One region of the Lysinibacillus phoenicis genome, then DNA from elsewhere that is predicted to be linked to it. Evidence: riboswitches for the same ligand, from Rfam matches in the RefSeq annotation. Region 1 holds a riboswitch; the other holds the start of a gene.
What was found. Region 1 has a riboswitch for cyclic di-GMP ahead of ABC382_RS01215 (amidase). Riboswitches for the same ligand answer to the same signal wherever they lie in the genome.
Positions count from the first base shown of each region.

Region 2: another riboswitch for cyclic di-GMP. It lies ahead of ABC382_RS18520 (methyl-accepting chemotaxis protein); the one in region 1 lies ahead of ABC382_RS01215 (amidase).

Region 1 is NZ_JBDFMP010000002.1:11,127-15,558, forward strand. Features, by position in the region: gene ABC382_RS01200 (coiled-coil domain-containing protein) at 1-317, shown strand, start outside; gene ABC382_RS01205 (M20/M25/M40 family metallo-hydrolase) at 454-1,569, shown strand; gene ABC382_RS01210 (chemotaxis protein CheW) at 1,595-2,083, shown strand; cyclic di-GMP riboswitch class I at 2,221-2,312, shown strand; gene ABC382_RS01215 (amidase) at 2,356-3,237, shown strand; gene nspC (carboxynorspermidine decarboxylase) at 3,283-4,422, opposite strand; gene ABC382_RS01225 (saccharopine dehydrogenase family protein) at 4,419-4,432, opposite strand, start outside.
Region 2 is NZ_JBDFMP010000002.1:3,419,858-3,424,289, reverse strand. Features, by position in the region: gene ABC382_RS18525 (SDR family NAD(P)-dependent oxidoreductase) at 1-447, opposite strand, end outside; gene ABC382_RS18520 (methyl-accepting chemotaxis protein) at 437-2,188, opposite strand; cyclic di-GMP riboswitch class I at 2,296-2,381, opposite strand; gene ABC382_RS18515 (hypothetical protein) at 2,610-2,804, opposite strand; gene ABC382_RS18510 (YehS family protein) at 2,954-3,448, opposite strand; gene ABC382_RS18505 (alpha/beta-type small acid-soluble spore protein) at 3,632-3,835, shown strand; gene ABC382_RS18500 (MFS transporter) at 3,910-4,432, opposite strand, start outside.

The DNA of each region.
Region 1 (4,432 bases):
ATCAATCGGAGAACTACTTACACAGTGCTCAAATTGCCTTGCAACGTTTTCATAATGAATTATTGGATGTTCATGAGATGTCAACAAAATCACTCCATGTGGAGACAGATGGTTTCGTTAAATTTGCTGACTACTTCTTTGATGATATTTTTTCAGCCTGGTCTGTCCATTCTAAAATTTCAACTGCAAGGGAACAGGTATCACGTGTGCAAGATGATGTACATAATACAATTTGGCGCTTACGGGATAAACATAACAAAGCAGTGAGCTATCTACAAACGATAATAGAAGAAAAAGAGGCTATTTTAAATGTCTAAGGAAAGTCTGAGGATTTTTTTCTCGGACTTTTAGTCTGTCGGATTGTTCAAGTGATTTCAACTCTTCTGACGTTGTGCTAAAATAATACGTATACTATAACGTGGAAGAACACGTAAACTAAGGGAGTTTTACAACATGACAAGTCGTTTAGTAGAAGAGTTTTTTGAGCTCGTTCAAATTGATTCAGAAACAAAGCATGAACAAGTAATTGCACCAATTCTTGTAGATAAATTAACTGCACTTGGATTTACAGTCATCCAAGATGATGCACATACGCGTAATGGACATGGAGCAGGCAATATTATCGCCACTTTAAAAGGTACTCTAGATGTGGAGCCAATCTATTTTACTTCTCATATGGATACAGTTGTTCCAGGGAAAGGCATTCAACCATCCCTGCGTGATGATGGTTATATCGTATCCGATGGTACGACAATTTTAGGTGCTGATGATAAGGCAGGCCTAGCAGCACTCTTTGAGATGGTCAAGCGATTAAAAGAGCAAGATATAGAGCACGGAGATATAGAATTCATTATTACCGCTGGTGAAGAGAGCGGTCTTGCTGGTGCTAAAGAGTTAGATCCATCTAACATTAAAGCAAAGTATGGCTTTGCGGTGGATAGTGATGGCAAAGTAGGTGGGATCGTAACAGCCGCACCATTCCAAGCGAAAATTTTTGCAAAGATTATTGGCAAAACGGCACATGCTGGGGTTGCTCCTGAAAAAGGTATTTCCGCTATTACAGTAGCATCTAAGTGTATTGCTCAAATGAAGCTTGGGCGTTTAGATGAGGAAACGACAGCTAATATTGGACGCTTCGAAGGTGGCCAAGCAACGAATATCGTATGTGATGAAGTGACGATTCTAGCTGAAGCACGTTCCATTGATCAAGCTAAATTAGATGCCCAAACAAAGCATATGCAGGAAACATTTGAACAAGTTTCCGCTTCATTAGGCGCACGTGCAGAAGTGGAAGTGAAGCTTATGTATCCTGGATTCCGTGTAACAGAAACAGATAAAGTTGTGCAGGTTGCTATGGAAGCTGTTCGCAATATTGACCGTACACCAACATTAGGTATTTCTGGTGGAGGATCGGATGCGAATGTGATCGCAGGATTTGGTATTCCTACAGTGAATTTATCTGTCGGATACGAGGATATTCATACAACAAATGAAAAAATACCAGTCGAAGAATTAGAAAAATTAGCAGATTTACTCGTTGAAATCGTCAAGGAATCTGCAAAAAAATAACAGTCGAATAGAAGGATGTGAACGCATGGAAAGTGTCAAAGCAGTCGTTTTTGCTTGTGGGACAGAGGAATATGCGGTACCTGTAGAGCAAGCGATATCAATTGAAAAATTAGAGCATGTAACACCTATTCCTCATTTACCGAACTATCTTCTAGGCTTTACAAGAATTCGAGGTGAGCTTGTACCCGTTCTCGATTTTGAACGAATACTATACAACCGCTCCTCCAATACAGCAACTGCTCGTATTATTGTGATGAATACGGACGTTGTCAATTATGGATTACTTGTTACAGAGGCTCGTGAAATTCTTGATTTTGATGATTCCATACTGCAACAATTGGGTCTTGTCAATTATAGTAAAACGCGCTACTTTACAGCTGTAGCTAATCTAGAAAATCGTATGATAACATATGTTGATCCAAAAATACTGGTTAATTCATTAGAGGGCATTCGGGAAATTATCGATTATTTACACAAAATGCTTGAAAATGAAAAGGAAAACGTAGAGGCTTAAGTACTCTACGTTTTTTTATATTTGACTAGTAAATTTAACCTGTATTTTATCGTTTTTACCTGATCATACATGTGACAATTATGCATTATACCTACAGACAAACCGTTGCTAGCCGCGTATGATAATGAGTAAGAAAAAACTGAAAAAGGCAAACTTCACCGAAAGGGAAGGACGCAAAGCCATGAGTCTAAACACTATTTTTTCAGTGCATGATTGTCAGGTTGCCAGGTTCTGTTCTAGGAGCCGTGGCGAGTAGAATGGAGTTAGTTTGTATGAAGAGACAATTAAAGTTGTGGACAGCACTAATCGTCATCATGATTAGTTCATTAGCTTTATCAAGTGGAAAGGTTGATGCAATGGCTACACAGGAAAAGGCTACGTGGCTGTGGGATACATCCCTCATCATGGATGACCAAGAAAAAATATTATTATTTTTAGAACATAACGATGTTAAAAAGGTTTATCTGCAAATCGATCAAGGCATAGCGAACGATGACTATAAGCAGTTTATTAGCAACGCTTCTGACAAAGGTATTCGCATTTATGCATTGGATGGTGCTGCAAGCTGGGTTTCAGCTGAGGGTAGTCGAAGCCAAGACGAGTTGTTTAATTGGTTACATACATATAATGAGAATTCAACTGAATCTGAGCAATTTTCTGGGGTTCATCTTGATGTTGAACCTTATTTAAATAGTGGATGGAGCTCACATCAAGCACAAACGATAGGATCCTATCAAACACTAATAATGAAAGCAAGTGAGCAAGCAAATCAGTTACAACTTACTTTAGAAGTAGATATGCCATTTTGGTTTGATGAAGTTCAGTATCATAACGAATTTGGAAAAGGGTTATTAGCTGATTGGGTCATTGACCATGTGGATAGTGTGACGATCATGGCCTATCGCGATGCTGCAAAAGATATTATTTCTATTGTTGAGCATGAAATTGCTTATGCTTCCACGATGAATAAATCGATTGTAATTGGTGTAGAAACAGGCGCTTCAGAGGAAGGGCAAAATATTACTTTTTATGATAATGGAGAAGCTTATATGAATGAACAGCTTATACTTGTTCACCAACATTTTTCAAATAACGATGCTTTTCATGGAGTAGCCATTCATTATGTGGAGAATTGGATGACCATGCGGCCATAAAAAAAGTCCTTCCAGTGTAAAACTGGAAGGACTTTTCTATTGGTATTAGGACAGTCGACCACTGTAGTCCTCGAATTTAAATTCACGAATGACTTTAATACCTTCTTCATCATTATAAGAAACGATAGAAGGGAGGTTGACGCCGTTAAACATATGGTTTTTCACCATTGAATAATGGGCCATATCTGTGAAGACAAGTCGATCACCTGGTTTTAATGGCTCTTCAAACGAATAATCGCCAATCACATCACCAGCAAGACATGTAAGTCCACCTAAGCGATATGTGTGTGCGAATTCATTCGCTTGACCAGAACCAATGATCATTGGGCGGTATGGCATTTCAAGTACGTCAGGCATATGACATGTTGCTGACGTATCTAAAATAGCAAGGTCCATCCCATTTTTTTGAATATCAAGTACTGTAGCGACTAAATAGCCTGTATTAAGCGCTACTGCTTCACCTGGCTCTAGGTAAACAAGCAGGTTATACTTTTCTTGAATATAATTAATGATGTGAACAAGTTTCTCTACATCATAATCTTCACGTGTAATATGGTGGCCACCACCAAAGTTTAACCATTTCATTTGGTGTAAAACATCACCAAACTTTTCTTCTACTACTTCAATAATACGCTCTAACGTATCAGAGTTTTGCTCACACATCGCATGGAAGTGCAAGCCATCAATGCCGTCAAGCTGTGATTTATCGAAGTTAGCTAAAGTCGTACCAAGACGGGAATTTGTATAGCAAGGATCGTAAAGCGCAGTTTCAATTTCAGAGTACTCAGGATTTACTCGAATACCACATTCAATTGTTTTACCTGCAGATTTCACTTTATCCTTGTACTGTGCCCATTGGTTAAATGAGTTAAAAACAATGTGATCCACATATCCTAGAAGCTCGTCCATTTCATGCTCAATATATGCAGGAGCATAAACGTGAACTTCCTTGCCCATTTTTTCATAGCCCAGGCGTGCCTCATGCAGTGAGCTGGCTGTAATACCTGCTAAATATTCCCCAACTAAAGGGAATGTTGAATGCATTGAGAAACCTTTAAGGGCTAGTAAAATTCGGCAGCCTGTACGATCTTGAATTGATTTTAAAAGCTCAAGATTTTTTGTTAATAATCGTTCATCCACTACATAGGAAGGGGATGGAACTTTTGAAAAATCAATTGGTTTCATCGGCTTAATT
Region 2 (4,432 bases), 3.4 Mb from region 1:
TAGGCTGCCAATATCAGATGATATATTGATGATTTTCCCTGTATTGCGTTCCTTCATTCTTTTAGCTGCTTCACGGCAATTGTAGAAGCAACCATATAAATGAACTTTAATCATTTTATCCCACTGTTCATCCGTTAAATCTGTAATGCTAGATCCCTGTGCAAATCCGGCGTTATTTACAAGAATATCAATTTCCCCGAAGTGCTCGTCCATAAATTGATGCATCGCTTGTACTTCTTGTGAGTTAGAAACATCGGCATGGAAAGTTAAAGCTTTCACACCAAACTTTTCTGCTTCAGCACGTACAGCTTCTGCCTCTTGCTCATTCCCAATATAATTGATTAAAATATTCGCACCATGTTGAGCAAAGCCTAATGCAATGGCCTTGCCAATTCCTTTACTTGAGCCAGTAATTAATACATTTTTACCTGTAAAGTTAATTTCCATCCTGATCATTCTCCAATTTGAATTTTGCAACAAGCCCTTGTAGCTCTTCAGCTGTTTTTCCTAATGAAGAAGAGGCATCCTTTACTTCCTGCATTGTAGATAATTGCTCTTGTGTAGATTTCGAAACATTTGAAGAGAATTCTGCTGACTGCTCTGCCGATTGTTTAATATTATTGACAGATGCCGCTACTTCCTCTGATGAGGCAGAGATTTGTTGTGAGGCAGCTGAAATTTCACGTATTTGGCTAGCTACTTCTTCTGATGAAGTAAGAATTTCTTTAAAGATTTCTCCTACTTCATTCGTGAATGCCATACCCACTTTAACATCCGCTTTCCCTTTCTCCATTACAGTTATCGAAGCGTTAGAATCAGATTGAATAGAACTAATTAGATTATAAATTTCTGTTGCTGACTGTGAAGATTGTTCAGCTAAACGTCTCACCTCATCGGCTACAACAGCAAAGCCTTTACCATGCTCACCTGCTCGTGCTGCTTCAATAGCGGCATTCAATGCTAACAGATTTGTTTGATCGGCAATAGCAGTAATCAAGCTTACAATTTCACTTATTTTTTTCGTATTGACATGTAAACCATTAATTGTTGTCCCTATTTGTTCAACAGAATCATTAATTAATTCCATTTGTGCAATAACTTGCTGTACAACTTGATTACCTCGTTCAGAAGCTTGCGAAGCCGAAATAGAAGATTCCGCAGCCGTGTTAGCAGAGTCAGCAATTTGCTGGATACCTGTAGCTGTCTCTTCCATTGCAGCAGCTGTTTCTTCTGTCATGGTCATAGAAGCTTCAGCATTCTGAGTGATTAGTTTCATATCTTGTGCAATATTTGTGGAGCTATTATACGTCTCCCCAGCATGTACCGTTAATTGATTGGCTGCTGAAGAAACATGATTTGAAGTATTTCTTATGTTTAAAATAATATGTTGTAAATTAGCAACCATTGTACGAATGGACTCAGATAATTTTCCAATTTCATCTTTTGACGTATCTAAATCCACATCGATTAATTCGCCATTGGCAACTTGATTTGCAACATTTACTACTTTTTTAAGTGGTTTTAAAAGACGGTCTATAATTATGTAAACTAAAACTAATAAAATTAATATTCCGATAATAGCAATAACAATTTGTTTAATAACACTTGTTTTAATTATCGTATTAATATAATCAGCGGAGTAATCAATTCCTAATAATGCAATCAGTTGTCCGTTATCATCTTTAATTGGACTAAAAACGGTTCTCCAAGAGCCAAAAGGATCTTCAAAAATATCAGTTACTTCCGTACTATTATTTTCAATAGCCTTCTTTGCTGTTTCAACATGTTCATCCGCTAAATCAGTAAAAATTTCACCGGCTTCATACACCTCATTTAAATTGGTTGTATAACCGATTGGGTTGACCCCACCTTCATCTTGAACGTCCCAAATATAGCTCCAACTCATAATACCTTGTTGTTCCTGGATCATATCGAGTTGTTTTTGGATCTTTGTAAACTTAGCGTTCTTTTCCCCTTTTTCAGACAATAAATCTTTTACTTCATCACTATCTAAATTCATAGCTGTCAATAAACCAACACTTTTTAACTCTTGCTCTAAGTCGACAGTCATCCGATTATTTAATTCGCTAATACTTTGCGAAGTAATAATGGCGATGAGCAGTAACACTACAATTGTAACCGTCAGTAAAAGTTTGTTTTTTAATGAGGCATTTTTTAATAACTTCATGATCTTTTTCCCCCTTACAATGATTTTTTTGCAAAAAAATAACCTATTTCAAAAGAAATAGGCATAAAAGAACATAAACTAGAAATTGATGGATATAACTAGCAGTCTTTTGCAACCCAGCCATCCTAGCAATTATTGCCTTAGACCTGTAGCTTTGCGTCTCTACTTTTCAGTAAATTTGCCTATATTTCCACTCCCAAAATTAACACAGCAGGTAAAAGTAGTCAATGCTATCCAGGTAAAATATACATACTTTATACTATTTTACCCTTCGTTAACAAATGGTTGATTGATTGAAAATACAGCAACGTGAAGCATTCATTCACCATTTCTTTTCATAAAGAAAAACAGCTACAACTGTTTTTAACGTTGTAGCTGTCTATTTTTCATCATTTCACTTACCCCTAAGTGTTTGAATACATTATACGTTTTGTGTAACAAGTAAAACAGATGGTATAAAGGATAGTGCAAACATAGTGATATACCAAACTGAAGTACGTCGTAATGAAAAACGAACTTTCTTTCGTTCTGCATAAAAAATATCTAACATTACTGCAACAATAAAAGGCATTGTAACACATGCAATAGCTACCAATAAGATGTCAAAATAAATCATACAAGCACCCCTTTGTTTGTGAACATTTTTCATCTTTTTTGTGAACATTTTGTGATAATTTTATTGTACACAATTTCGTCACAAAATGTCAACAAAATTTAAAGAAAAAAATGGTACTTTTTGATTTCTATTGACAAGGCATTTATGCTTTATTCTCTATACTTATATGTTAAGCCTCTTAAAAAATTCCGAACGAATGAATCGCCACATTCTTTATAATTGCGATGGCTTGGATTTCTTAATAAAGCGCCTAATTCACCTTTTGTAACTTTGATTCCACCATCATATAAAATTTCGAGCATATCCTCTGTTGTTAACGCTAAGGCAATTTTTACTTTCTTTAAAAGCATATTATTTGGACTTTCTTTGCCTGTCACAGGTAGCGGTCCTTCAGGCTGACCATCTTTTGATTTTTGTGGTCCACGTTTAAAAGTAATTAATCCATTTAAAAATGCTTCAAGCATTTTATTATTACATTTGATGTATTCTTCTGGCGCTTCTTCCTCATCATTAATCTTAATGAGCATATTTAAGACTTCTTCTTTCGAATAGTCGAGTCCGCCTAATTTAAAAATTTCCACCATATCAACATTTTTTATATCTAGTGCATAGCGTAAGCGAATTAAAATATCATTATTCGTCATTATATTGTCCTCCTTTTACTCCTACTATAGAAATGAGCCAGGCTTTATTATAACAGAGAGTTTGCTGATTATTGCTAGCTTTCCACAAGTTGTTGTTGTTAGCAATTAGCGTGTGCGTTTCCTTCTTTTAAAATGTATGAAAAATACGTTAGCAACCATTCTAAACTCAAGGAGGTGAGAAAAATGGCTAACAATAACCGCAGTTCAAATAAACTTCTAGTACCTGGTGTACATGAAGCTGTCAATCAAATGAAATACGAAATTGCACAAGAGTTTGGCGTTCAGCTAGGGCCAGAAGCATCTTCTCGCGCAAATGGTTCCGTAGGAGGAGAAATTACAAAACGCCTTGTAGAAATCGCTGAGAAACGTTCAAAAGGTTTACTATAATTAATTAAAAACTAATAAGAAAAGAACGAATCCCATTTGAAGAAGTGGAATTCGTTCTTTCGTGATTTTAAAAATTATGCTGTTTGCATTTCCTTGCTGGAGCTTTTAAGCGTGAGCATAACGATAAAGGAAATACAATATAGTGCTGCTAAGTAAATCATTACAACTGTCATATCATAGCTTTGTAAAATATAGCCGACAAAGATTGGTGAAAATCCACCAATAGCTCGACCAAAGTTAAATATCGTGTTTGTTGCTGTACTGCGAATTTGTACTGGATAGAAGCTGCTAATTAATGCACCATACCCTGCAAACATTCCGTTAGAGAAGAATCCTACAACCGCACCACCAATTAATATAGCTGCTGCACCAGTGGCAAAGGAATAAAGGAACACTGCACAAGCAGATGCTAATAAAAAGATACCAAACGATCGCTTCGCACCAAAGCGATCCATAAATCTACCAAATGTCAGCATCCCAATTATCATCCCGACGGCAGTACTAATTGTCCACAATGCTGAGCTTGAGACAGATAAACCTTGCGATTTCTGTAGCATCGATGGTAACCAAATCATCAGACCATTATAGCCTGCGATT